Regions from separate parts of the Blautia sp. AF34-10 genome, predicted to be linked through region 1. Evidence: riboswitches for the same ligand, from Rfam matches in the RefSeq annotation. Region 1 holds a riboswitch; the other holds the start of a gene.
The links. Region 1 has a riboswitch for cobalamin ahead of DWZ60_RS03230 (sirohydrochlorin cobaltochelatase). Riboswitches for the same ligand answer to the same signal wherever they lie in the genome.

Region 1 (11,790 bases):
TGCCGGGTGAGCATGAAAGCGAGTGTGATCCTTCTGATCTGCGTACCGCTGATCCCGATTTCGATTGTGGTCGTGCAGAAGATTGCGAAGAAGCTGTTGAACAAATATTGGAGTATTTACACAGGGCTCGGCGATTCGTTCCTTGAAAATCTGCAGGGTCTGACGACCTTAAAAATCTATCAGGCCGACCAGCAGAAAGCCGACGAGATGGATGTGGAATCCCAGAACTTCCGCCGGATCACGATGAAAGTTCTGACGATGCAGCTCAACTCAACGAGCGTGATGGACATCGTAGCATACGGCGGCGCGGCGGTTGGCATGGCGGTGGCGGTATCGGAATTTCTGAAAGGAAACCTCACCGTGTCCGGCACGCTCTGCATTGTGCTGCTGGCGAGCGAGTTTTTCCTGCCGCTTCGTCTGCTCGGATCATTCTTCCACATCGCGATGAACGGCATGGCGGCGAGTGACAAGATTTTCAAAATCCTCGATCTGCCGGAGCCGCAGACGGGAGAGCGGACGCTGCCGGACGGACCGCTGGATGTCGTGTTGGAGGATGTACATTTTTCCTATGAAGAGGACCGGGAAATCTTAAAAGGCATTGACCTGACGCTCCCGGCGGGCAGTTTTGTATCACTGGTCGGCGAATCCGGCTGCGGAAAGAGTACGATCGCGGGCATCCTTGCGGCAAAGAACCGCGGATATGCGGGAAGCATCACCCTGGGCGGCGTGCCGCTCTCGGAAGTCAATGAGACGGATCTGATGAAGCACGTTGTTCTGGTCCGCCACAACAGTTACTTATTTAAAGGAACCGTAGAAGAGAACCTGCGCATGGCGAAACCGGATGCGACGAAGGAGGAGATGGAGGCGGTTCTGCAGAAAGTCAATCTGCTGGGATTCTTACAGACACAGAATGGACTGCAGACAGAGCTTCTCGAAAAAGCAGGAAACCTCTCCGGCGGCCAGTGCCAGCGTCTTGTGATTGCGCGGGCGCTGCTTCGGAGCGACAGTGCGGTGTATATCTTTGATGAAGCCGCATCGAATATTGATGTCGAGAGTGAAGAGCTGATCATGAATGTGATTCATGAACTCGCAAAGACGAAAACGGTATTGCTGATTTCCCACCGCCTTGCGAACGTCGTACAGTCAGATCAGATTTATTTCCTGAAAAACGGTACCATCTGCGAGCGTGGAACGCATGCGGAACTGATGGAACAGAACGGCGCATACCGGCATCTGTACGACAGCCAGATGGTACTGGAAAACTATGGAAAGCAGGGGAATGCATGATGAACGAGAAGAAAAATACAGCAAAACGCAGAAGCGCCCTCCGGATTATGGGAAGCCTGATCGGGCTGGTGAAGCCATTGCTTCATATTATGATGGCGGCAATTATTCTTGGAACAATGGGATATTTATGTGCGATCTTCCTGACGATTCTGGCAGGACAGGTCATCGTGCATGGCTTACTGACGGGCGCGGCAGGGACGAGCCTTTCGGTGCAAAACATGTGGCTTGTACATACCCCGGTAAAAACGATACTCACGGTGATGATCGTGAACGCGGTGCTGCGCGGCATTCTGCATTATGCGGAGCAGTACTGCAACCACTTTATTGCTTTTAAACTGCTGGCGATCATCCGCCATAAAGTGTTTGCAGCTTTGCGGAAGCTCTGCCCGGCGAAGCTGGAAGGACGGGACAAAGGAAATCTGATTTCGATTATCACAACCGATATCGAACTTCTGGAAGTATTCTATGCGCATACGATTTCCCCGATTGCGATTGCAGCATTAACTTCTCTGATTATGGTATGCTTCATTGGAAGATACCATGTTCTGGCAGGGCTGCTTGCACTTACGGCGTATCTGACGGTCGGCGTTGTGATCCCGATGTGGAACGGAAAGCGCGGAAGCCAGAAAGGAATGGAGTTCCGGACAGGCTTTGGCGAGCTGAACAGCTTCGTGCTGGATTCCCTGCGTGGCCTCGACGAGACGATTCAGTACGGACAGGGCGAAAAACGGAAAGAGCAGATGTCAGGGCGGTCGAAAGAACTGGCTTCTGTGCAGGAAAACTTAAGCCGCATGGAAGGCTCCCAGCGGTCTGTCACCAACATGGTGATTCTTCTGGCATCGTTCGGCATGCTGGCACTGACGATCTATCTTTACACGAAAGGCGGGATCGGATTTGAGGGAGTCCTGACCTGCACAGTCGCGATGATGGGTTCCTTCGGCCCGGTCGTGGCGCTGTCCAGCCTGTCGAATAACCTGAATCAGACGCTGGCAAGCGGCGAGCGTGTGCTTTCCCTTCTCGAGGAAGCGCCGCTGGTGGAGGAAATTCCGGGAGATGCGGCATCCGGCGGTGACCACGCATTTGCAGGAGCCGAGGCGCAGAATGTAACGTTTGCCTACGAAGACGAGACGATTCTGGATCAGTATTCGCTGAAACTGGAACCGGGAAAAATCACCGGCATCCACGGCGCGAGCGGTTCCGGAAAATCGACGATCTTAAAACTTCTGATGCGCTTCTGGGATGTCCAGACGGGGCGCGTTTCCGTGGACGGAGCCGATGTCCGCAAAATCCCGACAAAGCATCTGCGCGATATGGAAAGCTATGTGACGCAGGAGACACACCTGTTCCACGATTCGATTGCGAACAATATCGCTATTGCAAAACCCGGCGCGAAGCGGGAAGAAATTATGGAGGCGGCGAAGAAGGCGTCCATACATGATTTCATCATGACACTGCCAAATGGCTACGACACCGAAGTCGGAGAACTCGGCGATACGCTGTCCGGCGGAGAAAAACAGCGGATCGGTATCGCGCGGGCATTCCTGCATGACGCATCCATGATCCTGCTGGACGAGCCGACATCGAATCTTGATTCCTTAAATGAAGGAATTATTCTGAAATCCCTGAAAGAATCGGCAGAAGAGAAAACCATTGTGCTCGTATCGCACAGAGTGTCCACGATGAACGTCGCGGATGTGGTATATGAAATGGAAAATGGCCGGATTTCCTGATTTTACAGCACTTGACAGAGAAAAGACGATGTGCTACACTAACAGTCGTTAAAGAAAAGACAATTAAATATCGATGTGTAAGGTGTCGGACATACGTGTCCGGTGAAAAGGGAAGCAGGTGTGAATCCTGCACGAACTCGTCACCGTATTTTGCAAGCAGGGGAATGATCCACTGGGAAACCGGGAAGGAGACCGATGCGCTGGAGTCAAATCCTGAAGCAATGAGCCGGGAGACCTGCCTTTCGCAGTACAGGAACGTTACGTTCGTGCCACGAGGAACTGGCAGTACAAAACAGGAAAGCGGACATTTGCCCCACAGCGGGTGAGATGGTTTTCTTTGTGATGAAAATACTGGAAGCCCCTCGTTGAAAAACGAAAGGGCTTCTTTCTATTTACGCGGGCAACGAGCCAAAGTCCGTGCTTGCACGAGACCTTAGCGACTGCCGCGATAACTTGAGAAACTCGCGGAGCGTGTTTCTCATAGTTTGAAATGTAAGACGTCCCCGATATTGGTTGTTGCAAAGATACCAGCAAATGGGAGGAAAACAAAAATGAAAAAGAAACTTGTAGTCGCTTTAATTTCAGCAGCTATGGTAACATCTATGCTCGGCGCATGCGGAAGCAGCAACGCATCCAGCAGCAGCGCAAGCAACACAGCAACAAGCAGCGTAAGTGCATCTTCCGCATCTGAGGAAGACACCACAGCAGCAAGCAGCAGCGTAAGCGCATCTTCTGCATCTGAAGAGGTATCCGCAGATGCAGACCAGGAGGCAGCAGATAAAGTGGCAGCTTTGATTGACGCAATTTATGTACAGGAAAGAAATGATAACACCGACGAGCAGTGCAAAGAAGCAAAAGAGGCATGGGATGCCCTGACAGATGCGCAGAAGGAACTTGTAGAAGGAGAGAACGCAGATCCGGATTACTTCGGAAGAGACACAGGGGATGCTTCCAAGGATGATCCGTTAAACGGAGACGAGATCGGCGAGAATGAGCTTCTGGTTGTAAGCTTTGGTACTTCCTTCAACGACAGCCGTGCTGAGGATATCGGAGGCGTTGAGAAAGCTCTGCAGGCTGCATATCCGGACTGGTCCGTAAGACGTGCCTTCACTGCACAGATCATCATCAACCATGTACAGGCCCGCGATGACGAGAAGATCGACAACGTAGATCAGGCACTGGAAAGAGCTGTAAGCAATGGCGTGAAAAAACTGATTATTCAGCCGACTCATCTGATGCACGGCGCAGAGTACGACGAGCTGAAAGAAGCAGTAGATAGCTATAAAGATAAATTTGAGTCCGTAACCATCGCAGAGCCGCTGCTTGGCGAGGTTGGAAGTGACGCTACCGTAATCAACGAGGACAAACAGGCCGTTGCAGAAGCAATCACGGCACAGGCAGTAAAATCTGCAAATTATGACAGTCTGGATGCAGCAGCAGAGGACGGCACTGCTTTCGTATTTATGGGACATGGTACTTCCCACAATGCAAAAGTAACTTACAGCCAGATGCAGACACAGATGGATACTCTTGGATACAAAAACGTATTCATCGGAACCGTTGAGGGCGAGCCGGAAGAGACCGCCTGCGAGAATGTGATCGAGGCAGTAAAAGCAGCCGGATACAAGAAAGTAATTCTTCGTCCGCTGATGGTTGTTGCAGGTGACCACGCAAACAACGATATGGCAGGCGAGGATGAGGATTCCTGGAAGAGCCAGTTTGAGGCATCCGGTGCATTCGATGAGATCAACACTCAGATCGAAGGTCTTGGAAGAATTGATGCTGTTGAGCAGCTGTATGTACAGCACACCAAGGCAGCTATGGACGGCAACGGCGTTCAGGACGATGCTGAATAATTAGGGGTTGTATTCCGAACGTAAAATAGAGTAAAATAAGATCCGGCAGTACGGCTGAAGAGACTCAGTGTGCTGTCGGATTTTAAGTTGAGCGGATGAAAAAGATCCGCTTCAAGGTGATACAAGGAGGAATTTTATTATGAGAAAAAAATTGGCAGTTCTTTTTCTTGGAGCAGCACTGACTGTATCCATGCTCGGCGCATGTGGCGGAAAGGATGCAGCGTCATCTTCTGCATCTGCAGTATCTGCGTCTTCTGCGGCAGACGCATCTTCCGCTTCTGTACAGGATGCATCTAAGGCAGAGAGCAGTACATCCACATCAGATGTTTCAGCAGAAAGCGCATCGGCAGCGGAGACTGCAGGAGAAAGCAGCGCATCAGAGCTGGAAGACGGTACGTATACGGCAGACTTCAATACAGACAGCAATATGTTCCATGTCAATGAAGCAAAAGAAGGAAAAGGTGTCCTGACGGTAAAAGACGGAAAAATGACCATCCACGTCAGCCTGGTATCCAAAAACATTGTCAATGTCTTTGTGGGAACAAAAGAAGAAGCACAGGCAGACGGCGCAGAGCTGATCGAGCCGACCACAGATGAGGTAACGTATTCTGACGGAACCACAGATGAAGTGTACGGCTTTGATATCCCGGTAGAAAAACTGGACGAGGATTTCAATGTTGCGATCATTGGTAAAAAAGGAACCTGGTATGATCATGTAGTCAGCGTATCCAATCCGGTACCGCAGGAGTAATCCCGGAAGAAAACAAAAGATATCCACAGAAGGCGAACCATTTTGCACCGTCTGTCCACAGAAATTGTGGAAAGAGAGGGGAAAAGCGGTTCGCCTTTGTGGATATCTTTTCTTATTTTTCCGGAAACAGTTTGCGGAACAGAAAACGGATGAAGGGTCCGCAGTACATGAGCTGCCAGAAGAAGGCAACCGGGAAATTTAAGAACGTGGTCTGAAGCCAGACAGCGACAAATTCCTTTCCGGCATTTTTAAACAGCAGTGTTGCAATAAAACTCATAATCGGACACATAATAGCAATAATCATAATGGAAATTGCCAGCGTGATTACGATCGGACGATCCTGCGGTGTTACCATGCAAAAAGCTAATTTGTGAGCCAGATGATCCACGAGGAAAAACTCGAGGATAAAAGCGGCCGGCCACATGATTATCATCTCGTGAAACGCCATCAGAAAGACCTGATTTGTCATTCCGCCGATGTTCATGGAAATGTTGTAGCAGATCATGGCATAGACCATCAGAAAGGACATCATGAGGGTAAATACAACGTTTTGAAATTTTGTTTTTGGCATCGATTGTTCTCCTTTTCTTTGCAATTTTGAAAAATGGGCGCAAAAAAGACACATGTGTTGTTCGTTAACCAAGCAATGCACTTGTGCCGTTTCCAATCTGATACCAATCTTTTCTGCAGTTTTTAATTTTGAACCGTCGATTATTATAACGTCTCCGGCGGCGTTTGGCAAGAGGAAATTGAGAAATTTTAAAAAAAGACAGATAAATAAGAAAATTCGATGCGTGCTGGAAGCACGGTTTGGCGAATGGTGCGGGGAACGGCACCGGCGGGAAAAAGAATGGATTGCGAAACGGGAGCGGGATTGCTACAATAGAACATAGTGAAAACAAAGAGAAAACGCAAAAGGAAATCAATATTATGTCAGAGATCAGAAAAATCGAAAACTTTGCGGCGCCGGAGCTCGACGTGTATGCGCGTCTTTCAGAACCGCAGTTATTGCACTATTATGAACCGCAGCCAGGCCTTTTTCTTGCGGAGAGTCCGCGTGTCATCGAGCGTGCGCTGGATGCCGGATATGAACCGGTTTCGTTCCTTGCCGGAAGCGCAGAGCTTGCCGCAAACGAAGCACTCTTTGCGCACTGCCCGAACGCGCCGGTCTATACAGCAGAGACGAAGGTGCTGGAACAGCTCACAGGCTTTGCCCTCACGCGCGGCATGCTCTGCGCGATGCACCGCCGCACGCTTCCGGCTATGGAGGAAATCTGCCGGAATGCCCGCCGCGTGGCGATTCTGGAAAATGTCGTGAACCCGACGAATGTCGGTGCGATTTTCCGTTCCGCCGCCGCGCTTGGCATCGATGCCGTGCTCCTCACATCAGGCTGCAGCAACCCGCTGTACCGCCGCGCCATCCGCGTGAGCATGGGAAATGTCTTCCAGGTCCCGTGGACCGTGCTGCCAGGCGGCAGTTACTGGCCGGAGCAGGGAATTGCTTCACTGCAGGAACTTGGATTTTATACCGTTGCGATGGCATTAAAAGAAGACTCCGTTCCGATGGATGATCCGTCGTTAAAAACGCATGAAAAGCTCGCCATTCTGCTCGGAACCGAGGGTGACGGACTGGCAAGTGATACGATCGCTGAAACAGATGCAACCGTGCTGATTCCGATGACACACGGTGTGGATTCACTGAACGTCGCTGCGGCGAGCGCTGTCGCATTCTGGGAGCTGGCGGGAAGAAGATAAAGATGTTCCGTCGGTACCGGAGATTACGGAATAAAAATAGGATCAGAGATAGATTTTCGGGATGCATATTTTGATGCATCCCTTTTTGAATTTACGGATTTTGAAATTCCTTCCGATACATCTGCGGCGTACATCCCACTTTGTTTCGGAACTGCCGGTTGAAGTTGGAAAGGTTGCGGAAACCATTGTCGTACGCGATTTCGGACACACTCCGCGTCGTACTGCGCAGCGCCTCGCAGGCGGCTTTGATCCGAAGCTGTGTCAGATATTCAACGGCCCCGAGTCCGAAGGTCTGCTTAAAACAGCTCATAAAATAGCTTTTGCTCAAATGCGACAGCCTGGCAAGTTCCTCTATGGTAATCGGGTCGGCGAAGTGCTCCTGGATATAGGCGAGCACAGGCCGCAGGTTTTCAGCAGCCGCAGGCATGGCGGGACGATCGGTGCAGAGTTCCGGCGATGCGGCGAGCAGATAGAAGAAGCGGAGCAGCTCACTTTTCAGCAGAAGATCGGAGACAGCAGAGTTTTCACGGATGCAGCGGAAAATCTGATGGACGGATGCAGAAAGTGCAGCATAACCGGAATGTTCGGGTGAAATCGGTGCCTGGATGCGGCGCCGGGCGGAGAAAAACGGCTGCAGAATTTCCGTGTAGCTGCGGTCGTCATACCCGCCGATCAGCATATTCTGGTGGAAAACAATCGTATCATAAAACATCGACTCCTGCTCGGCGGGCAGAATGGCATGTACGAGGTTCGGCTGAATCAGAAAAATATCACCGGCATGCGCCGTAAGCAGACGGTCCTCATACTGAAAATACCCCGTTCCGCGTTTGATATAATTCAGCTCCATCTCCCCGTGCCAGTGCAGCGGTACGCCGGGAAAATAGTCGGGCATCCGGCAGTCATAATAACTGTAGGGAACCTGCATGGAGCCGTGCTGGCGTTTTTCTTTCGCAGCAGAAAGCATCATAAAATCCTCCTCCAAAAAGCATGTGCGTAAAATGCCGGAAATGGCAGAGCGCGGCATGCATAAAATCATAGAATAGTATTAGAATGAAATAGGAAATTACTGGTATTTCAGCGGATACAGTAGTAATATATCATATAGAAACACTTGCTGCAACGACGAAAATACAGCAGAAATAAGAGCGAAAGAGGAAAAGAAAAAATGTCAAAATGGTTAGATAACGCAGTATTTTATGAGATTTACCCGCAGTCCTTCAACGACACCAACGCCGACGGAATCGGAGATTTCCAGGGTATCATTGAAAAATTAGACTACATCAAGGAGCTGGGCTGCAACGCCATCTGGATCAACCCGTGCTTCCTGTCCCCATTCGGTGATGCAGGATACGATGTCGCAGATTACTGCCGCGTTGCACCGCGCTACGGAACGAATGAGGATCTGAAGAGAGTTTTCGAAGAGGCACACAAACGTGACATGCACGTTCTGCTCGACCTGGTTCCGGGCCATACATCTGTTGAGCATCCATGGTTCAAAGAATCCATGAAAGCAGACCGCAATGAATTTACAGACCGCTACGTATGGACCAATAACGTATGGGAAGCACCGGAAGGAATGGGAAGCCTGCGCGGCATTTCCGAGCGTGACGGCGCCTGCGCCATCAACTTCTTCTCCAACCAGCCGGCCCTGAACTACGGCTTTTATCAGCCGGATCCGGAAAAACCGTGGCAGCAGTCCTTTGATGATGAGGGACCGCAGGCAACGCTGGCAGCGATGGAAGATGTCATGAGATTCTGGCTGAACATGGGCTGCGACGGCTTCCGTGTCGATATGGCGGGCTCCCTGGTAAAGAACGATCAGGAAGGCAAAGGAACCATCCGCCTGTGGCAGCAGGTACGGAAATTCCTCGACGCCGAGTTCCCGGATGCAGCCATGGTATCCGAGTGGGGCGAGCCGGACAAATCCTTACAGGGCGGCTTCCACATGGACTTCCTTCTTCACTTTGGACCGTCCCATTACAACGATCTGTTCCGCTGCGATGAGCCATTCTTCTCCAAACGCGGAAAAGGAGATATCTCTGAGTTTGTAGAGACCTACAAAACCAACTACAATAAGACCGCACAGAAAGGCCTGATCTGCATCCCGTCCGGAAACCATGATATGGACCGTCTGGCACGCCGTCTGCAGGGGGATGAGCTGAAAATTGCTTTCGCTTTCCTTCTTTCCATGCCAGGTGCGCCGTTCATCTACTACGGTGATGAAATCGGTATGCGCTACGTCGAAGGCCTGAAATCCGTTGAGGGCGGATACAACCGCACCGGTTCCCGTTCTCCGATGCAGTGGGATGACAGCACCAACGCAGGATTCTCCAGCGCACCGGCCAGTGACCTCTACATCACCATGGACCCGGGCAAGGACCGTCCGACCGCCAAAGCACAGATGGCCGATCCGGATTCCCTGTACCACGAAGTTAAAAAACTCATCCAGATCCGCCAGAGCAGCAAAGCACTCTTAAGCCGCGGAACCATCGAGTTCGTTTATGCAGAGAAAAACCAGTATCCGCTGGCATACGTCCGTGAGGCAGAGGGCGAAAAAGTCCTCGTTATCATCAATCCATCCGACAAAGAGCAGTCCTTCCCATACAGTGCAGAGCTGAAGGATGCCCTCTACACGATCGGAGGAAAAGCAGAATCCAAAGACGGAACCATCACCATCCCGGCACAGTCCGCAGGATTCTATCATATCTGATCGAAAATAAAAATGACAGGGAGATCCAATCGAATTTTTTCGGAGGATCTCCCTGTTTTTAAATATGATACACTCTCAGCTCATGCAATGCCCTGGTCGCTGCAATATACTGCGCCTGCATCATTATCTCCCGTTTCTCGTCCTTCGGGAAAATAGAGAACACCTGATCAAACTCCAGCCCTTTCGCCAGATAAAATGTGGTAACCGTCAGTCCTTTCTTAAAACTGGAGCTGTCACGGTTCAGCCAAGAAAGCCGCTTTTCACAGTCAAAATCTTTTTCTGCCAGAATCTCCCGCAAAATCAAATAAGCCCGTTCCGCCGTCTTCTCATCCGGTACAATCACCGCCGCCGTCTCATACGTTTTCTCATCTGGAAACAGCGTATCCACTGCCTCCCGCAGAGCCGCCTCAAGATCCGTGACATCCCGTTCCAACACCGGCATTCCGTGCCGTTCAAACAGCTCCAGATCCGTCACGCCAATGAGATTTGCCGCATACGACGCAATTTCCACCGTATTCCGGTAACTCTTCCGCATCTCAATCCGCCGCAGATCCTTCCCGAAAATCCCCGGTAAAAACTGCAGTACATCCTGCTGCTGATCCGCCATCGTCTGCGCCCGGTCGCCGAGAATCGTCATCTTACAGGAAAACATCCGCCGGATAATCAGATACTGGAGCCGCGAATAATCCTGCATTTCATCAATCACCAGATGCTTAATATTCGACCGCTCCGCCTGCCGCGACAGGCGGTACTTCAGATACAGAACCGGATACACATCCTCATACCGCAGTTTCCGCTTCTCCAACGGCCGCCGCGGCAGCGTCTGATATCCCTCTTTCTTCAGAAAACGATTGTAGAGAACATAAAAATCCATCGTCTCATACATCTTCTGGAATTTTTCGATGAGCGGAATCCGCTCCTCCTCCGGCAGATCCCGGTTCAGCAGCGTCTCGATCTCGTCAATAAACGTCTCCGCCACCGCATCCATCCGCGAGAGCAGCGGAATATCCGCAAACTTGTCATAAAACAGCGTAATAATCTCCGATTCCGACTTCACAAACGACTTATACGAAACGTCTGAGAAATTCATCAGCTCGTCCTCAAGTTCCAGCGCAAATCCCTCCATCTGGTCCACAAACGATTGCGACTGTTTTAAAGCAAACCGTTCTGCGGCTTTTGGATCCCGCATCTCCCGCTCAATCTGATCACAGCGATCCTCACAGTCCGCCGCCGTGTCCTGTAATTTGCGGTAAGCAAAGAGATCAAAACTCATCTCCTGAATATTCTCCTCACCGAGCTCCGGCAGAATATGTGAAATATAATCCGAAAATACCCCGTTCGGCGATAAAATCAGAATATTCGAAGACTTCAGATTCTGTCTGTCATGATACAAAAGGTAGGCAATCCGATGCAGCGCCACCGATGTTTTGCCGCTTCCCGCCGCTCCCTGAATTACCAGAATCCGGTCCTTCGTATTGCGGATGATCGCATTCTGTTCCTTCTGAATTGTGCGGATAATATTCTTCAGCTGTACCTCGCCGTTGCTGCCAAGCTCCGCCTTTAAAATATCATCATCAATTTTCACATCACTCTCAAATCCGTAAATCATCTTTCCATCCCGGATCTTATACTGCCACTTGGAACAGATTTCCCCTGTCATCTCGCCGCCCGGCGCCAGATAGGAAGCCGGCCCGCGGTCAA
Region 2 (11,790 bases), on a different contig from region 1:
ACGCATGCGGAGAGAATACTCGAAAGCAGAATCAGCGCGATGCGGAATACTTTGATGTTGACACCCATGCTCTGCGCATACGCCTCACCGAGCTGATATGCACCGATCGGTTTTGCCATCAGGAACGTGATGACAAAGGTGATGCCGATCACAGCCGCAGAGATCGCTACGTTGCTCCAGCTCATGCCGGAGAAGCTTCCCTGTGACCAGCCGTGGAGGTTGACGATATCGGAATCCTCCGCGAAGGTGACAACAAAATCCGTGACCGCCGAGCAGATGTAACCGATCATAATACCGCCGACGAGAAGTCCTGCCATATTTTTGATCCGCCGGGACATCAGCAGAATGAAGCTGACGGAGAGAAGGGATCCTAAGAATGCTGCAACAATCATCGTGTAAGATGTGATATTGCGCGCCCGCTCCAGATAAAAGATCATGGTCAGCGCCACGACCATTTTGGCTCCCGAGGAAATTCCAAGAACAAACGGACCGGCAATCGGGTTTTCAAAGAAAGTCTGTAAAAGGAAGCCCGACAGGGACAGAGCACCGCCCAGGATTGCCGCCATCAGAATACGCGGAAGGCGGATTTTCCAGATAATATTGTACTCTTTCCCCTCTCCGGTCCGCCGCAGCAGAATCCGGAAAATTTCCGGAATCGAAATATTTACGTTTCCGGAATTGATATTCAGCACGGTGATGGCGGCGAACGCCAGAATCAGCACCAGGAACACAGCGGCATACCGCGAACGGCGCCGGAAGTTTCCATATGGAAACTGTTCTCTTTTCCTGTCATATTTTTTTTCTCTGACATACGTTCCTCCATCAGGATAATTTTCTTAAGAATACCATCTGATCCGGATCGCCGCCCGTTACCAGAAGGTTAATGTCGTTGGTAAACTGTGCAATTTTATCGGTTGCCTGATACATCGATTTCTCGGTTGTCCAGACGTTGCCCTCTTTGACTGCTTTGTAATCGGCAAACATGGAATCCTTTGCCAGCAGGTCGTCCAGGGTTTTGACGGTGGAATCGATGCTTGCGTTGTAGATCAGGTAGTCCGCATCTTCGGCCGTATCGTAGAACTGCTCCATCGTGATCGGCACGGATGTTTTTCCGCTGTCGTCCTGGAGATCACGGAAGGCGTTGCGCGCACCGCCAAGCTCGATCATGTTGGAAATATAGTCCTCCGGGTTCCGCACAACGGCAGCTCCGCTCGTATTAATATAGAAGAAAGCGACCGTTTTTTCGGTATTCTGGAAATCCTTCAGATTTTCCACAACACTTGCCTGATTTGCAAAGAAGTTGGCTGCCTCCTCCTCTTTGTCCAGCATGGCACCGTAGAGTTTGATCCATTCGGTTCTGCCAAGAGGCTGGGATTCGTAGCTGGAACGGTCGATGAAGACCGGAATATCGAGCATCTCGATCATCTCCTGTACCTCGGGGAATGGAGGATCATCGTGGATTCAATGGCCAGATCACAGTTCTCACTGACCAGAAGTTCGTAATCCGGCTCACTGTATTTTCCGGCGAAGATCATCGTTCCGGCATTCATCGCGTCAACGGCATCCTGTACGTACCAGTTGTCTGCGGTTTCACCGGAGAGACGAATCGTATCGAGGGAGTCGATGGCATCGAACAGCGCCATCGGAGAGGTTGCTGCCATGTAGATGCGTTCCAGCGGCTGATGGATTACAATTACGTCGGAATCGAGGTCATCCGGCGCCTCTTTTCCGTCCGGGACGAGCAGATACTGCGCGCCGTCTTTGACATCGATCAGTTTATAGCCGTCTGTGCAGTAGTATACGTTAAAGCACTCGGCGTAATTCAGGACCATCTGGCTCTCGATGGTGATTCCGGTGATGTCCGGTGCGTCGCTGACATCGTCTGTCGTTGCGAAACCATCCGCGGATGCGGTATCACTCCCGGAGGTGCTGCTCGCGGCAGTGGCTTCGGAGATGCTTTCACTTTCAGCCGTACTTTCCGAGACGGATGTGCTCTCCGTCTGGCTTTCGGAAACGTCTGCTGCGGATGCTGTGGATGTGCTGCTCTGAGAAACTGCCGAAGTGCCCGACGCGGACGATGTGCTGCTTCCCGTTGATGCGATGCTGCCGCAGGCCGTCAGTGACATCGCTGCTGCAAGAAAAAGTGCGGCCCATTTTTTCAGCTTTCTTTCGTTTTTTCCTGTCATTTGATATTCCTTTCTTAAAGAAAAAGCCGCTGCCATACGGCAGCAGCCCTTTCTCATTTTTTGCTGCAAATTATTGTACTTATTTATTCTCTTCTGCCTTTACCATCTGCTGGAACAGCTCGTTTGCCTGATCCTCGCATCCGAAGATCACGCCGTAGACTTTCAGCCACTCTGCTTTCGCAAGATCGGTCTTCTCGTCTGCGGAACGGTCAACCAGCATCGGAATGGTCAGGGTTGCCAGACGCTCTGCGGTGTCGGACAGACGCTCATTTTCCTCTTTCAGAAGTTCTTCCGTAGTCTTGTCTTCGTCTGCTTTCTCATCCGTTGTCTTATCGTCTTTATCGTCCTTCTGATCCTCAGCTTTGGTATCTGCGGTCTCGTCGGCTGCGTCAGTATCTTCCTCATCTTTTGCATTTCCCGGAAGGAACTCAGACGGAAGAATTGCAAAGTCGATTTCGTCTTTTACCAGAGCTTTGTAGTCCAGATCATCGAATGCTCCGTCGAAGGAGATTTTTTTGTCTTCCATTGCTTTTGCAATGTTTTCGATCTGGCAGTCTTTCTGCTCCATGCCGACTGCTTTGATGCTCTCTGCTGCGTCTAACTGCTCGTCGAGAAGTTTCAGGGCATCCTCAGATGCTACGTATGCTTTCTCAACCGGAAGCTGGATCACGATCATATCTTTGTCCAGTCCTGCCGGAATCTCAACATCTTTCGGAACGATCAGATATTTGACAACATTGCCTTCGTACAGCTCTTTTGTCTTTTCGGTCAGATCTTTCGCTTTCTCAGTGCCGGTCTTTTTGGAATCGGATGCTGCTGCCGCTTCTTCCTCGTCGGTTGCTGCCGCGGTATTGGTATCTTCTGCTTTCTTGTCGTCCTCGGTCTGTTTCTCCGGATCACGCTCGGTATCTTTTGTCATATCGATCTCCAGCAGGGTGATGCCTTCGTCGTAATGATACATCTTGAAGTACTCTGCGTAAGCAAGTTTTGTCTCTGCTTTGTATTCCAGTCCCATGATCTCCGGAGCGGTGGTATCCAGCTTGGAGTTATCGGTGCTGATCGTGGAGATTGTTCCGTCTGCTTTTACAAATCCTGTGCTGGAAGAAGTGCTGCCGCCCTTCTTTGCTGCTGCCAGGGAGATGAAGATGTTGTAGGAAATCTCATGGGCAACGGACATTCTGGTGGTCATACCGATGATGGTATTGTTCTTGTTCAGCTCAACCGGAATGGTGAAGATGCTGCTTCCGCCGCTGACATTTGCCATGTATTTATTTCCGTTTGCTTTTACATATCCGTAGTACGGACTGCTGAATGCGATCGTTGCATAAGCCTGTCCGTTCGTTACAGTAATCTTGCTGCAGGAGATGGTTACCTTTCCGGATCCGCCGGAGAAGGAGAATCCGTCTGGTGTGTAAACGCCGTCTGCCAATGTGGTTGCACTGTCTACTTTGGATGTGCCGCCGCTTAAGTCAGACTCATATTTGGATTCCTGCTCCGGTTTGGTATCGGCCGGTTTCTGGGTCGGTGCCGGAGCCGGGGTGCTGGTCGGTTTTACAACCGGTGTCTCAGATGGAGATACGGTTGGGGTCTTGGTCGGAACGATGGTTGGTTTCGGATCGTTGGAATCATCCGACGGCAGATCTCCGGTCTTTTTCAGGCTGGAGGATGCGATCGTGATGGTTCTGTCAAACCATTTGCCGCTCTTTACTGCGTGAGCTGCCACTGCCAGGCCCTGATCCAGTGCTTCTACCGGAATTTCAAACTGCAGTCCTGTTTTGGTCTCGCCGTTTAAGGTGTACTCACCTTCTCCTTTGGATGCAATCCATGCACTCTCATCTGCTGCTGCATCTGCTGCTGTTCCCAGATACAGGTAATTGTAACCTACTCCGCTTAAGGTGATAAGTGCTGTCATTTTTCCATCTTTTGCAGTCAGTTTTACTTTGACTACTTTAAACATTGCTGCACCAGTCTCAGCAGTTGCTTCGTAGATACCGTCTGCAATTTTGTTTGTCTCATCTGCCGGAAGATCTGAGGTCTTTTTCAGACTTGCTGATGCGATGGTGATGGTTCTTGCATACCATTTGTCCCGTTTTTCAGAATGGGATGCAACGGTAAGCGGCTGATCAAGTGCTGCTACCGGGATTTCATACTGCATTCCGGTTTTGGTCTGTCCGTCATCGGTCGTATAATCCGCTGTTCCGATGCCCGCGATCCATGCGCTCTTATCTGCAGCAGCTGCCTCTTCCGGAGTTCCCATATACAGGTAGTCATAAGCAACACCGCTTAAGGTGATCTTAGCTTTCATATCACCGTCTTTTACGGTCAGCTCCACAGCCACTACTTTGAACATCTGAGCACCCGTCTCGGCGGTTCCGCTGTAAATGCCATTTGGAACTTTAGATGGCTCCGGGGTCGGCGTTGCGGTTGGTGCCGGGGTCTCAGTCGGTTCCGGGGTTACGGTCGGTTCCGGGGTTGGTGTAACATCTGGTGTTTTCGTTCCCGGAATCACAAAGTAAAGCTGCTGTTTCGTATACCAGGTTCCGTCTTTCTTTCCAAGAACAATCGGAACGGTTGTGCCGGCTTTGTCAGCATCTACTTCAAACGCAAAGGAAAAACCGTCGTTTGCTTCCTGCATTCCCTGAATAACCGGTGCTTTTGCAAGGTCATCATTATTTCCAAAATACAGTTTATCAAACGATGTGTTGTTTGTTTTCAGGGTAAGAACAAGTTTGTCGCCCTTGTTGATCATGGTTGCCTCAGAGATGAGGAACATTTTGAATGCTTGACCGTTGTCCTTTACAACAGGTGCTTCTACGCTGACTGGTGTCTCGGAAGAATCATCGCCTGGTGTTTCACTCGGGGCCGGGGGCTCGGTCGGTTCCGGGGTTACGGTCGGGATTGCAGCGGTGCTGTGGATCGTAACAGTTTTATCAGCCATGTTTTTTTCTTGGCTGAGCGAACGGCAACATCCATCTGTTTGTCAAGCTCTTCCACCGGAATTTCAAAACGATATCCGGTCTTTTCTGCACCGGTCTTCGTATCCGTATAGGTTTCGCTTCCTGTCGGAGCAATCCAGCTCTTTTCATCTGCTGCCGCAGCTTCTGCTGCTGTTCCCGTATACAGGTAATCATAGCCGGTTCCACTCAGCAGAATGGATGCTTTCAGTTTTCCATCTTTTACGATGAGTCTGGAAGAAATCACACGGAACATGCTTCCGGTTGCTTCTGCAGAAGTCTCATACTCACCATCTGCCGGTTTTGCTGCTTCCGCTGCTTTTGTTTCTTTCTCCTCGGCTGTATTGGATGCCTCATTTTTGGTTGTTTCTTTTACTTCCGTTTTCGGCTGTTCTGCCGCCGGACTGGTATTCTCTTTTACAGCATCTTTGGTTTCTTCTTTTGCCGGTGTTTCTTTTTCAGCATCCTGGGAAGTCTCATCTGCTGCTTCCGGCTCTTTTTCTGTGGTATCGGCAGTCTCTTCACCGTCTTTTGCAGTGTCCTCTGCAGTATCTTCCGAAGCATCCTCATCTGCAGATGGTGTCTCGGTCTCGTCAGATCCTGCCGGTGTCTGATCCTCTGCAGGCGCAGCCGGTGTTTCCGTCGGCTCTTCTGCCGGAGTCTCTGCAGTGCTTTCACTGCTCTCGGTTTCTGCCGGTGTTGTTTCCGGTTCTGCCGTCTCTGCTGTTTCTTCGCTCTGCGGCGCTTCCTCTGCGGCTGCGCTGCTTTCTGTCTGTGCTGCTTTTTCCTGCGTATCTGCTAATACGCTGGCAGTCGGGCTCATGATCATGGACGCCGACAGCAGCAGTGCCAGAAATTTGCTTGAATTTCCTTTCATAACTTCTCCTTTTCTTCGGATCTCCTTCGCGCATCTGCTCCGGATTCCGTCTGACTTTTTCAGGCAGCTGGGCGGTGCCTGCCCCCGTCAATGATGTCTCCCTGCAAGTAATCTTGTTTTTGAGGACACATTTTTTCTGCGAAAAGACAAACAGACATCTGCTTTTTCTGCAAAAGAGTTTCTCCACCGGAGCTCTTTTTCGGACGCATGGCGACAAAAAAGCAGATGTCCGATTTTACTTCGTACATCTTTCCATGAATATATGCTTTCATCGGAAGCGATTCACTAACCTTTCCAGCAGGTTCCTGACTCGCAGATCTTCACGGCAGCCGCGCCTTCTCATGCGTTTCGCACAATGGCATTTCTGCAGCTAACACTCCCTGCTTACAGTGACCGGATCGCTCAGGATTTCCACCTGATTCTCTTTTACCTTCGCGGATTCTTTTTCAAATCCGTTCTGCACTGAAAAGTCCCTTATTTCATTCGTTACTGATTATAGCAAAGCCGTTTTGGAAAGTCAAATGAAAGGCCACGGAAAAAGCGCATAAAATCAGCATTTTTTACATACTTTATGATAACTGTCCGCACCGGAGCCTATTCTATGAAACCAGCTTCTCTGCACCGCCGCATCCTGTTCCCTCTGCTTCTGTGCGGCGGACTTCTTTTCGCCCTGCTGTTCTGGTATTTTTCCCCGTTCTTTTCCCCTGGTGAGAACCGCCGGTTTTCCGCGTATGTGGAGGAACGGTTCCACTCCGAGGTAACCTCTTCTGCCATCACGCTCCACTATACCCTCGCCGATCCGGCTTCCCGCGGAATTGCCCCCGGCACTGCCTCGTTCGGCACGGTTTCCATCCCTGACCGCACCTCGTATGATGCCCTGCTGCAGAGTGTGGAAACAACGCTCACATCCTTTCATCGAAACCGCCTCTCCGCAGAAAATCAGATCACGCTCGATCTTCTGCTCTACGAGCTGGACTGCGAGAAAATGCCGGGCAGCACCAGCCTTCTTGCGGAACCGCTCGGTCCGTCGCTCGGGATTCAGGCACAGCTTCCCATTCTGCTCGCAGAGTACCCGTTCCGCACACAGCAGGATATCGCCGACTACCTCCATCTTCTGCAGGATTTCCCGCGCTATTTCTCCGACCTCATCGCACTCGAACAGGAAAAATCCCGGCAGGGCGTGTTTCAGAATGACCTTGCGGTCGATGGCATTATCCACCAGTGCAGTGCTTTTCTCGCCGACGCGGATACACCGGAAAGCCATCTGCTCCACACCGTTTTTCAGAATAAACTGCAGGCGTCTTCACTGTTTTCTGAGGCGGAAAGGAATCTCTGTCTGCAGACGCATGAAAAACTCCTTACCTCCTGTGTTTTTCCCGCCTACCGCTCTCTTTCCGATGCGCTTTCTTCACTCCGCGGCAAAGGAACACAGAACGCCGGTGGTCTTTCCCGGCAGGAAGGCGGACTTTCCTACTATGCGTATCTGCTCCGCAGCCGCGTCGGTGTTGATGCTTCACCGGAGGAGCTGACCCGCCTTTTAACACAGCAGCTTGCGGACCAGTGTGCCGAAATGCAGATCATTCTCGATCAGAATCCGTCGCTCTCCCTCTCCGAGCAGGCGCTCGTGCTGCCGTTCTCCACGCCGGAGGAAATGCTTGCCGATCTGCAGAATGCCGTTTCTGAAGATTTTCCCGTTCTTTCGGGTATCGCATACGAAGTAAAGACCGTGGATGACTCTCTCAAGGATTTTTTAAGCCCCGCCTTTTATCTCACACCGCCCGCCGATGTCAATTCACCCAACTCCATTTACCTGAATCCCGCGGATGAGATGACCGGCATCGAGCTGTATTCCACACTTGCCCACGAGGGCTTTCCCGGCCATCTGTACCAGACCGTCTCGTTCTCGCGCTCCGACCCGCTTCTGATCCGCCGTCTCTACGCGCCGTCGGGTTATGTGGAAGGATGGGCAACTTACGTTGAATCATATGCCTGCCGCTACGCCGCACGTAATCTCGATGCAAACACGCAGGCGCTCTGCCGTCTCTGGTATCTGAACCGCTCGGTGCATCTTACCCTCTGCTCGCTGCTGGATCTCGGAATCCACAGCCAGGGATGGCTCCTCTCGGATGCGTCAGCCTTTCTGGCGCAGTTCGGAATCACGGATGCGTCGGCCGCTGCCTCTTTATATCAGTATATTCTCGAGACACCTGCGAACTATCTGAAATACTGTGTCGGATCGCTCTCGTTTTCACAGCTCCTCTCGGAAGTGCAGGAACAGGAAGGTGACTCATTCTCATTGATCGGTTTCCATGAAAAACTGCTCCGTCTCGGGCCTCTGCCGTTTCCGCTCGTAGAAAAATATCTGTAAACGGTTCGCCCTGCTGAAAAAAAGATCTCACAAACTTTCTTCTATAAATAATAGAAAGTTCTGTGAGATCTTTTTCATTTTCAAAATTCTTTAACCTAAATTGTAAAGAGATGGATCTGTCGGCCGCTGCGGATCAATAACAGAGGCAGAATCAAACAGATCGCTTGTTCTGTCCTCGCCGCCTCCGTAGAGGTTCTGGTACAGGCGGTATCCATCCAGGTTTCTTCGTCCCATACGCAGGTAATTGTCTCTTACCTGAACGAAATACTGGGAGGAATCTACGTTGCAGTAGATGTTGAAGCCCTGACTCTTTAAGTAAGCAAACTTCTCATTGTCCATCGTGTAATCGTGCCAGTCGGAAAGATCCTGTCCATGTGCAAAGATGATGATATCGCTTCCGCCGATGAGCGGTGCAACATACGTCAGCCATTTCTCGGTATCCGCCTGGATCGTCTCGATCGGTTTGTCGCCGACACGGATATGGCCCCAGGTATGGCTTGCGAATGTCCAGCCGTCTGCTTTGATCGCATCGGCTACTTTTTTCGCCTCCTCGCACTCTTTATCCCAGTCGAAATCCGGGTGTGCATCAAGCCATGCTACCTGATCATCCGTCAGATCTTCTCTCGTCTTGTAATCACCGTCGGTGCGGTATCCGAGGATTCCATCGTAGCCGGTCAGTGCTACGGTTCCGCGCGCATTGTGGTATACGGCATCCGGATGCGCTTCGATAAACTGATCCATCAGCGGGATGCAGTCGTAAGCACCGGTCACAACAGTTCCGTCATCCTGAATATATTCGCAGGTCGGTTTTCCGTCGTCGCCGACTACCATCTTGCTGGCAATGCCGCGTCCGTCGTAAGAGTGGTAATAGGAAAGGTCATCCAGAGAAAGAACGAATGCTTTCTTGCCCTCCGGCAGGTAAATGTCCCCTTCCTCGTAATGAACGGTTCCGTCATCATCTACGGTCTTTTTCACGAGATCGTTGATCGAAACCATGACATATCCTCTGTCGTACATCTGCTGGGTGATCGCGTTGAACTCATCCACGGTGGTCATCCACTGGCAGAAGCCTGCGGTCTGTGCGTTGTCCTGATAGAACGCTTTCTGCGGATCGACTACAAGAGAATGATAGAAAATGTGGGTTACTTCGTTGACGTTGACGCGCACACAGGCATCTCTCGTGCTGGTGTACTCTGCTACTTTTGTGATGATATCCGCGTCGGTCGCTGCGCCCTCTACGCTCTGGAGCTTTTCAATGGCTCCATCGTAATCGTATGTCTGCGCAAGTGCATCGGCTTCCGCCATAATCTGTGCTTTCGTTGTCGGCGCTTCAGCACTTCCCGTGCTGTCCGACGATACGGAACCGTCCACCTCTGCTGTTTTCTGATCCTCTTTTTCCTGTGCTTTCTGCTGGATTTTTTCTGTTCCTCCGGCCAAAGCCATATTCCAATGCCGAAGATGACAAGCAGAACACATAGAATTCCTGTTTTGATCATCAGCGCACGCTTCCGCTTTCTTCTTCGGAGCTCCTTTTTACTGATGTTTTTTTTCTCACTCATTTTTCCTTCCTCCCAAAACAGCTTTTGCTTTTCTGGCAAATATTACAGTTTTACCGGACTGACAGAAATTCAGCCCGGACTCTGCTCTTTCTATTTTAGCTCAAAATACCGGTTCTGTCGAGTAGGTTTCCGGCAGGTTAAGAGAAATGTAAGAAAACCGGTAACGCTCTTTCTTTTATGCGCGCTGGCCGTGTGCCTCATACATGAGAACGGCGGATGCAATCGCTGCGTTTAACGACTCCACTTTTCCTTCCATCGGAATACGGATCAGGCACTCGGCGGCCTCTGCCATTGCATCAGTCAGGCCGTTTCCCTCATTTCCGATCAGGAATGCCGTTCCTTTTGTGTAATCCTCCTCGCGGTAGGAATGCACGCCGTGCAGATGTGCCGCGTACGTACAGATCTTCCGCGCTTTTAAGCCTTTTACAAATCCGACCGCATCGTCGACGATCAGAAACGGCATACGGTAAATCGAGCCCATCGTCGAGCGAATCGTTTTCGGATTGAAGATATCCGCGGTACCGCGGCTCATGATGATGCCGGTGACTCCTGCGCCCTCTGCGGTGCGGATGATTGTTCCGACATTTCCAGGGTCCTGCAGATCCTCAAGTACCATCAGAAGCGGTGTCTTTCCGTTGTCCATCACCTCCTCTTCGGTGTAATGCGGCATGCGGATCACACTAAAACACCCTGCGGCGTCTTCGTGTCGCACATGGACTGGAACACGCGGTCGTCCACTACTTCGTATTCTGTCCCGTCGGACGGCATTTCATGCATTTTGCTGCCGCTCTCAGACACATATACTTTTTTCAGCCATTCCCGCGGCGCTTCCTGGAACATTTTCCAGCCCTCCGCCACGAAAACGTCCTGCTCCCGGCGTTCTTTTGCTTTTTTGTTCAGCGCAATAATGTTTTTTACCTGTGCATTGCTGCTGCTTGTAATCATGAATGGTCCCCTCATTTCCTGTTTTTCATCAATTTGGCAAGTTCTTTGTTTTCGCCGATCAGAATCAGCACTTCCTCTGCGCGGAGCAGCGTCTTCGGATTGACCGTGACACGGATGTCTTCCCCGTCCTTGACGGCGATTACGTTGATACTGTATTTCTTCCGCAGATCCAGCTCCTCGAGGTTATGCCCCGTCCACGCTTCCGGCACGGGAAGCTCTACCATGGAGAACGAATCCGACAGCATGAAGAAGTCCTGGAAGCCGCCGGAAATCAGGCTTTTTCCGAGGCGGATGCCCGTCTCACTTTCCGCCATCACGACGCGGTCCGCGCCGACTTTTTTCAAAATATTGGCATGCATCTGGCTCATGCCCTTTGCGATGACGAGCGGCACGCCCGCCTCTTTTGCCTGCAGGGTGGCGAGGATGCTCGACTCCATATTTTCAGCGATGCCGACGATCACGACATCCATGTTGCTGATGCCAAGCGATGCAAAAACACGGCTGTCGGTGATGTCCGCGCGCGCCGCATATGTGACGAGATCGGCGATCTCCTGTACCAGCTCCGGGTCTTTATCGACCGCGAGCACTTCTTTTCCTGCCTGCGCCAGCGTCGTCGCCACGGCGAAGCCGAATTTTCCAAGTCCGATGACTGCGTATTGTTTACTCATGTTTTTTCTCCTCTTTTATCCAATCAGCACCCGCTGTTCCGGGCGCTGGATATCCACATCTTTTCTTCCGCTTCTCCGCCGCAGTGCAATAGCCAGCGTAACCGGTCCAAGACGTCCCATGAACATGACCAGAATTACGATGATTTTTCCCGCCGCCGGAAGGGTCGGCGTAAGCGACCGCGTCAGTCCACAGTTGCCACAGCAGAAACGATCTCATACAGGCAGTCCAGCAG

Region 2: linked by a shared signal. The riboswitch ahead of DWZ60_RS17125 (hypothetical protein) and the one ahead of DWZ60_RS03230 (sirohydrochlorin cobaltochelatase) in region 1 are both predicted to bind cobalamin.

Annotation. Positions count from the first base shown of each region.
Region 1 is NZ_QUED01000003.1:171,759-183,548, reverse strand. Features, by position in the region: gene DWZ60_RS03240 (ABC transporter ATP-binding protein/permease) at 1-1,287, shown strand, start outside; gene DWZ60_RS03235 (amino acid ABC transporter ATP-binding/permease protein) at 1,287-3,017, shown strand; cobalamin riboswitch at 3,081-3,274, shown strand; gene DWZ60_RS03230 (sirohydrochlorin cobaltochelatase) at 3,569-4,873, shown strand; gene DWZ60_RS03225 (hypothetical protein) at 5,013-5,624, shown strand; gene DWZ60_RS03220 (DUF2798 domain-containing protein) at 5,737-6,195, opposite strand; gene DWZ60_RS03215 (TrmH family RNA methyltransferase) at 6,555-7,379, shown strand; gene DWZ60_RS03210 (AraC family transcriptional regulator) at 7,471-8,346, opposite strand; gene DWZ60_RS03205 (alpha-amylase family glycosyl hydrolase) at 8,545-10,089, shown strand; gene DWZ60_RS03200 (HelD family protein) at 10,148-11,790, opposite strand, start outside.
Region 2 is NZ_QUED01000018.1:40,451-52,240, forward strand. Features, by position in the region: gene DWZ60_RS11615 (FecCD family ABC transporter permease) at 1-731, opposite strand, end outside; gene DWZ60_RS18240 (ABC transporter substrate-binding protein) at 823-1,416, opposite strand; gene DWZ60_RS18245 (ABC transporter substrate-binding protein) at 1,422-2,186, opposite strand; gene DWZ60_RS11625 (hypothetical protein) at 2,266-5,124, opposite strand; gene DWZ60_RS11630 (hypothetical protein) at 5,073-6,017, opposite strand; gene DWZ60_RS17125 (hypothetical protein) at 6,077-6,289, opposite strand; cobalamin riboswitch at 6,297-6,499, opposite strand; gene DWZ60_RS11635 (DUF885 domain-containing protein) at 6,619-8,385, shown strand; gene DWZ60_RS11640 (polysaccharide deacetylase) at 8,476-9,822, opposite strand; partial or broken gene DWZ60_RS20845 (TrmH family RNA methyltransferase) at 10,120-10,889, opposite strand; gene DWZ60_RS11650 (potassium channel family protein) at 10,901-11,557, opposite strand; gene DWZ60_RS18690 (potassium transporter TrkG) at 11,740-11,790, opposite strand, start outside.